One region of the Burkholderia aenigmatica genome, then DNA from elsewhere that is predicted to be linked to it. Evidence: predicted binding sites of a transcription regulator. Region 1 holds the regulator's gene; the other holds the start of a gene.
What was found. Region 1 encodes HrcA, which represses chaperone genes, less so after heat shock. Its sites were predicted from a motif close to TTAGCACTCNNNNNNNNNGAGTGCTAA; they were not measured.
Positions count from the first base shown of each region.

Region 2: a site for HrcA is predicted at 1,688-1,714, ahead of rpoH (RNA polymerase sigma factor RpoH). Genes of this name have one in related genera too.

Region 1 covers NZ_CP184468.1:758,632-762,009, reverse strand. The annotation lists gene ACN8ZM_RS03630 (RNA-binding S4 domain-containing protein) at 1-146, opposite strand, end outside; gene hemH (ferrochelatase) at 231-1,295, opposite strand; gene hrcA (heat-inducible transcriptional repressor HrcA) at 1,443-2,465, opposite strand; gene ACN8ZM_RS03615 (NAD kinase) at 2,596-3,378, shown strand, end outside.
Region 2 covers NZ_CP184468.1:3,245,004-3,248,381, forward strand. The annotation lists gene leuA (2-isopropylmalate synthase) at 1-274, shown strand, start outside; gene ACN8ZM_RS15195 (nuclear transport factor 2 family protein) at 418-801, opposite strand; gene pagL (lipid A 3-O-deacylase PagL) at 847-1,416, opposite strand; gene rpoH (RNA polymerase sigma factor RpoH) at 1,778-2,713, shown strand; gene cydP (cytochrome oxidase putative small subunit CydP) at 3,081-3,359, shown strand; gene ACN8ZM_RS15215 (cytochrome ubiquinol oxidase subunit I) at 3,349-3,378, shown strand, end outside.

The DNA.
Region 1 (3,378 bases):
GGCTTGACGGCCGCGCCGCCGATCTTCACGTGCCCCTTGTCGACCGCATCGGTCGCGAGCGAGCGCGTCTTGAAGAACCGGGCGGCCCACAGCCATTTGTCGATGCGCAGCTTCGCGCCCGGTTCGGTCGAAATCTTGTAATTCATCGCAGCCTCCGCCGGGCCGCCCCAAGGAGGCTGACCGCCCCCTCGGGGGGCAGTGAACGAAGTGAGCGTGGGGGTCGTTTCATCTCAACTCACCGTTTCGGGCTGCGCGGCCCTGACCGGCCAGCCCTGCAGATTCTCGGCAACGATCTCGCCGAGCGCGCCGATCCACGCGGGCGCGCCGTTCAGGCACGGAATGCGGTGGAACGCCTTGCCGCCGCCGGCGAGGAACTCGTCGCGCACTTCCATGCCGATCTCCTCGATCGTCTCCAGACAGTCGGCCGTGAAACCGGGACAGAACACGTCCGCCCGCCGAACGCCGGCCTCGCCGAACTCGCGCAGCGTCGGCGCGGTGTAAGGCTGCAGCCATTCGGCCTTGCCGAAACGCGACTGGAACGTGATGCGGCATTCGGTCGTCGACAGCCCGAGCGCGGCCATCAGCAGCGCGCCCGTCTGCTGGCACTGGTCGTGATAGGGGTCGCCGAGGTCGAGCGTGCGCTTCGGCACGCCGTGAAAGCTCAGCACGAGCTTGTCGCCAGCCGCGAAGTCGGGCCGGCCGTGCTGCGCCCAGTACTGGCGCACCTGCTCGGCCAGCGCATGGATATAGGCCGGATGGTCGGCGTAGTGCCGCACCGTGCGCACCTCCGGCTGGTTGCGCATGCGCGCGAGCGCGTTGAATGCGGCGTCGAATGCGGTGGCGGTGGTCGACGCCGAGTATTGCGGATACATCGGCATCAGCAGCACGCGCTCGACGCCCGCGCGCTTGAACTGCGCGAGCGCGTGCGAAATGTTCGGGCTGCCGTAGCGCATCGCGTAGTCGACCTGCACCTGATAACCGTTCGACGCAAGCAAGTGCCGCACGCCGTCGGTCTGGCGCTCGGTGTGCACGCGCAGTGGCGAGCCCTCGGGCATCCAGACGGCCGCGTATTTCTTCGCGGACGCGCGGCCGCGCAGCGGCAGGATCAGCGTGCGCAGCAGCACCTGCCAGACGGCCTGCGGAATCTCGACGACCCGCGGATCCGACAGGAATTCGGCCAGGTAGCGCCGCACCGCGCGCGGCGTGGGCGCGTCAGGCGTGCCGAGATTGATCAGCAGCACGCCGATGCGATGGGCAGCCGCGATGCTCGAAGGCGGCTCAAGATCGAAACGCATGGGCAATTACGTGCTCGGGGCACGGGACCGGACGGCTCTCAATTATAGCGGGCCGCCCCGCGCCGGTCGGCTGGCCGTTCGGCCGACTGTCTACTTACGCGGCGCCGAGGCACGATGACGGGGCGGGATCGGGCTGGCGAAGGCAGGCTACTGCTGGCTCAGCGTGAGCGACAGCAGGCGCGCGGTGATGTCGACGATCGGTATCACGCGGTTGTACGCCATGCGGGTCGGGCCGATCACGCCGAGCGTGCCGACGATCTGCCCGTTCACCTCGTAAGGCGCGGTAACGACGCTCATTTCCTCGATCGGCACGAGCGTCGATTCGCCGCCGATGAAGATCTGCACGCCCTGGGCGTGGCTCGACACGTCGAGCAGTTGCAGGAGGCCCGTCTTTTGGTCGAATACGTCGAACAGCTTGCGCAGCCGCGCCATGTCGGAGGAAAGATCCGCCACTTCGAGCAGGTTGCGCTCGCCGGAAATCAGCACGGTGTCCTCGGTGTCGGGCACCTCGGTGCTGGCCGTCACGGCCGCATGCATCAGCGTGGTCATGTCGCCGCGCAACTGGTCGATCTCGTCGCGCAGGCGGCGGCGCACCTCGTCGAACGACAGTCCGGCGAAATGCGCATTGATGTAGTTGGACGCCTCGGTCAGTTGCGACGGCGAGTAATCGCGCGGCGTCGCGAGCATCCGGTTCTGCACGTCGCCCTCGGGCGTGACGATGATCAGCAGGATGCGCTTGTCCGACAGGCGCATGAACTCAATCTGCTTGAACACGTGGCTGCGGCGCGGCGTCAGCACGACGCCCGCGAACTGCGACAGGTTCGACAGCACGCTCGCGGCGGCCGCCACGACGCGCTGCTGCGGCTCGCCGGCCTGCAGCGTGTTCTGCACCTGCCGCGCGACGGCTTCGGCGTCGATCGGCGCCTCGACCGTCAGCATCGTGTCGACGAACAGCCGGTAGCCACGCGGCGTCGGCACGCGGCCGGCCGATGTGTGCGGGCTCGACACGAGGCCGAGCTCCTCCAGGTCGGACATCACGTTGCGGATCGTCGCCGGGCTCAGCTCGAGCCCGGAGTAACGGGACAACGTGCGCGATCCGACTGGCTGACCGTCGGCGATATACCGTTCGATCAGGGTTTTCAGGAGGGTTCGTGCGCGAGGATCTAGCATGGTGGAAAATTTTAGCGCAACCGCGCGACCGCGGCGAGTGGCGCGGCCACCGATGCGCGGGCCGGCCCGATCCGGCCCCGCCTGCGCACAGCCGGTTCTTTTCGTCAACGAGCTATGGTGTAATGCCGGCATGAAAACCGGTAATCAGTTCAACACTGTCGCGCTCGTCGGCCGGAGCAACACGCCGAACATCGCCGAGCCGCTCGCCACGCTGGCCGCCTGCATCGCCAAGCGGGGCTTCGAGGTCGTCTTCGAAGCCGAGACCGCGCGCGAGATCGGCATCACCGGCTACCCGGCGCTGACCCCGGCCGAAATCGGGGCACGCGCCGACGTGGCGGTCGTGCTCGGCGGCGACGGGACGATGCTCGGCATCGGCCGTCAGCTCGCGCCGTACAAGACACCGCTGATCGGGATCAACCACGGGCGGCTCGGCTTCATCACCGATATCGCGGCGGCCGACATGCAGGCGCTCGTCCCGGTGATCCTGTCGGGCAAGTTCGAGCGCGAGGAGCGCGCGCTGCTCGAGGCCCGGATCATGCGCGACGGCGAACCGATCTACCATGCGATCGCTTTCAACGACGTCGTCGTGAACCGCAGTGGCTTCTCCGGGATGGTCGAGCTGCGCGCATCGGTCGACGGCCGCTACATGTACAACCAGCGTTCGGACGGCCTGATCGTCGCCACCCCGACCGGCTCGACCGCTTACGCACTGTCGTCGGCCGGCCCGATCCTCCATCCGCAACTGCAAGGCATCGTGCTCGTGCCGATCGCGCCGCACGCGCTGTCGAACCGGCCGATCGTGCTGCCCGACGATTCGAAAATCGCGATCCAGATCGTCGGCGGGCGTGACGTCAACGTGAACTTCGACATGCAGTCGTTCACCGCGCTCGAACTGAACGACACGATCGAGGTG
Region 2 (3,378 bases), 1.2 Mb from region 1:
GTCCGCCGCGGACACGATGCCCGACGATGCCGTGCGACGTTTGGCCGCGGCCTTCGCGGCGGCCGCCGACGCCGCGATCGACGTCGCGTCGTGCGAACACGCGCGCACGACGGACGGGCGGATCGCGGTATCGGTCGGCTGCCGGGTCGGCGATGCGCCGCTGCGGCACGGCGTCGGCCTGCACGCCGATGCGGCGAGCGCCGCGCTCGATGCGGTCGTCAGCGCGATCAACCGCTCGGCCTGGCACTGCGCGGATCGCCGCGCGGCGGCCTGAGCGCCGGGTTCCGTTTCAGGGTTCAAACGTCAGCGAGCGGAGCGTGACCGCCCGTGCGCCGCGCGATCCGCGCCGCACGAGGCAGCAAAAAGCGGCCCAGAAGGCCGCTTCGGTCGGGACATGAAAAGGAGCGCCACGCGCGCTCAGGTCTCGGTCGCGCACCGCGTCGCCTGCCACGCGAACAGGCACCAGCGGCCCTGCTCGTGGGTGTGGACAGAGGTATACGCAATCGGGAAGACCAGGCCGCCGTTGTTCGTTTCCATCTCGATCAACGCGCGCCCGGTGACGACGCAGGTTGCATCGCCGACGGGCAGCACGTCCTGCGACTGGATTTCGATCTGGCGATAGCGGCGGCGGCCGGCGACGATGGCGTCGATGAACTGCTGCTTGGTTTCGCGTTTGCCGTTGGTGTGCACGAAGAACACCTTGTCCGACAAAAGCGTGTCGAGCGCTTCGCCGTCCCCGTCCACCATCGCCCGGAACCGGTCGCGCTCGAGCGCGCGGACCGCATCGACCACCTTCGCCATCGCCTGACTCCTCGGCAACGCGCACGCCGTGCGCGGGCGTGCGGATCAGAAGTTGTACTGCAAGTAGAACTGGTGGAAATTTATACCAGGATTCGGCTCTTTGATACCCGCGTTAGACACATGTTCAAAACGGTAGCCGACCTGATACTGTTGCCGTTGGCCGAACTGCACGCCCACCCCCGCGGTCGGTGCGAACTGGAACGCGGTCCCCATCGAGAAACTGTCCGAGATCGTCGGGTGCGTCAGCAGCCGGACGCCGCCGCCGGCCTCGATGAACGGTCGGATCGCCCCGGCGCTCTTGATGAAGCGGAACATCGGCGTCACGCCGAATTCGCCGATGCTGCTGTGGACGTTGCCGCCCGTATGCCAGTAGCCGGCGTGCCCTTCCACGACGAACGCGAAGTGCCAGCCGCCGATTTCCCACCAGTTCCAGCCCGGATCCCACACCACGCCGAGATCGGCCTTGTCGACCCCGCGGCGATCCGAAAAGCCGCCGCCCGCCTGAATCCCCCATCGATCCGCGCATGCCGCACCCGATCCACCCAGAAGGGACGCCGCCAGCATCGCGTGCAGCGCAAGCCGGCTGCGGGGCCGGCGATTCTTCTTATTGTTCATCTGACACTCCAACTTTATGGGTTGAATGGAGCCTGCCGCTTCGGCCGGCTCGAGCGAACTGAATGGTATGGTAAAGGACTTTTCGAATCGGCATCACAAAGCGAAATGGCTTCCTTCCAAAACGACAAAAATTGAAATCGTCTACTGATTACCATCAGAAACAACGGCTTACGGAACTTCGCTTCTCCACCTCTGTCGCAGATTAGACTATCGGCTCGAGTGGCTCGATAGAAAAAGCGGGAACTCCGATGCCCACGCTTGCTCTAAGGAATTAGCACTCGTCTTGCGGGAGTGCTAAGATGGCCCACGGAATTTCATTCGAGACCGGGGGTTTGTCCCTGATTCCAAAGGAGTTTTTTTAGTGAGCAACGCCCTGACCCTCCCGAACACCCTGAGCCCGACGCCGGCCAAGGCCGCATCGGCAGGCTCGCTGGCGCTCGCAGCCCAATCGATGTTGCCGGGCCAGCTTGGCAACATCGACGCGTATATCCAGGCCGTCAACCGTATTCCGCTGCTGACCGCCGAAGAGGAACGCCAGTACGCAACCGAATTCCGTGAAGGCAACAATCTCGACTCGGCACGCCGCCTCGTGCTGTCGCACCTGCGGCTCGTCGTGTCGATCTCGCGCAACTATCTCGGCTACGGCCTGCCGCACGGCGACCTGATCCAGGAAGGCAACATCGGCCTGATGAAGGCCGTGAAGCGCTTCGATCCGGCCCAGAACGTGCGTCTCGTGTCGTATGCGATCCACTGGATCAAGGCAGAGATCCACGAGTACATCCTGCGCAACTGGCGCACGGTGAAGGTCGCGACGACGAAGGCGCAGCGCAAGCTGTTCTTCAACCTGCGCAGCCACAAGAAGGGCCTGCAGGCGATGACGCCCGAGGAAATCGACGGCCTCGCGAAGGAACTCAACGTCAAGCGCGAAGACGTGACCGAAATGGAAACGCGCCTGTCGGGCGGCGACATCGCGCTCGAAGGGCAGGTCGAAGACGGCGAGGAGTCGTACGCGCCGATCGCCTACCTGGCCGACTCGCACAACGAACCGACCGCCGTGCTCGCCGCGCGCCAGCGCGACACGCTGCAGACGGACGGCATCGCGCAGGCACTCGGCGCACTCGACGCGCGCAGCCGCCGCATCATCGAGGCGCGCTGGCTGCACGTCGACGACGACGGCTCGGGCGGCTCGACGCTGCACGATCTCGCCGCCGAGTTCGGCGTGTCGGCGGAACGCATCCGCCAGATCGAAGCGAGCGCGATGAAAAAGATGCGCACCGCCCTCGCCGAATACGCGTAAATCGCTGCGATTTAGAGCGCTTCATCAAAAACCGCTGCCCGCCCGGCAGCGGTTTTTTTTCGCCTGTCTTTTCCCGGGCATTTCATTCGTTTCTTCGTTCGTTTCTCCACTCGTTTCTTTGCCGATTAATTGACCTGATTCGTCAGGTAATAGGCCGTTTGCGGGCCCCTTCCGCATAACCTTGATCTGCCTCAAATTTCGGCCCGTGTTTCGCGACGGTCTGCCGCAGCGCAGCACTCGGCATTGGAAAGCCGTCCTTTTAAAATTGGCATGTCAGGCGCAGAAGGATTAAAACAGCTTCACAGCCGTCATAAATCCGACGTAAAGTCGCCCCAAATCCGACCTAAATCGATTCAGGATAATCGCCTTGATCTCGATCAATAAAGAGCCTGCGCCGCCTCCGCCGCGGCCGGCCGGTACGATCGGCTGGCGCGCGCGCATCGCCGCGTGGGCACGCGGACCGACCCTCGCCCGCGACATCACCCTGGTGCTGATCGTCAAGCTGATCCTCCTGATGTCGCTCAAATACGCATTCTTCAATCATCCGCAGGCCGAGCACATGTCGTTGCCGCCTGCCGCCGTCGCCGAGAAGCTGCTCTCGGTACCGGCGCCTGCATCTACCGAGGGAGACCACCATGATAAGTAGTGAAGTTGTCGATCTGTCA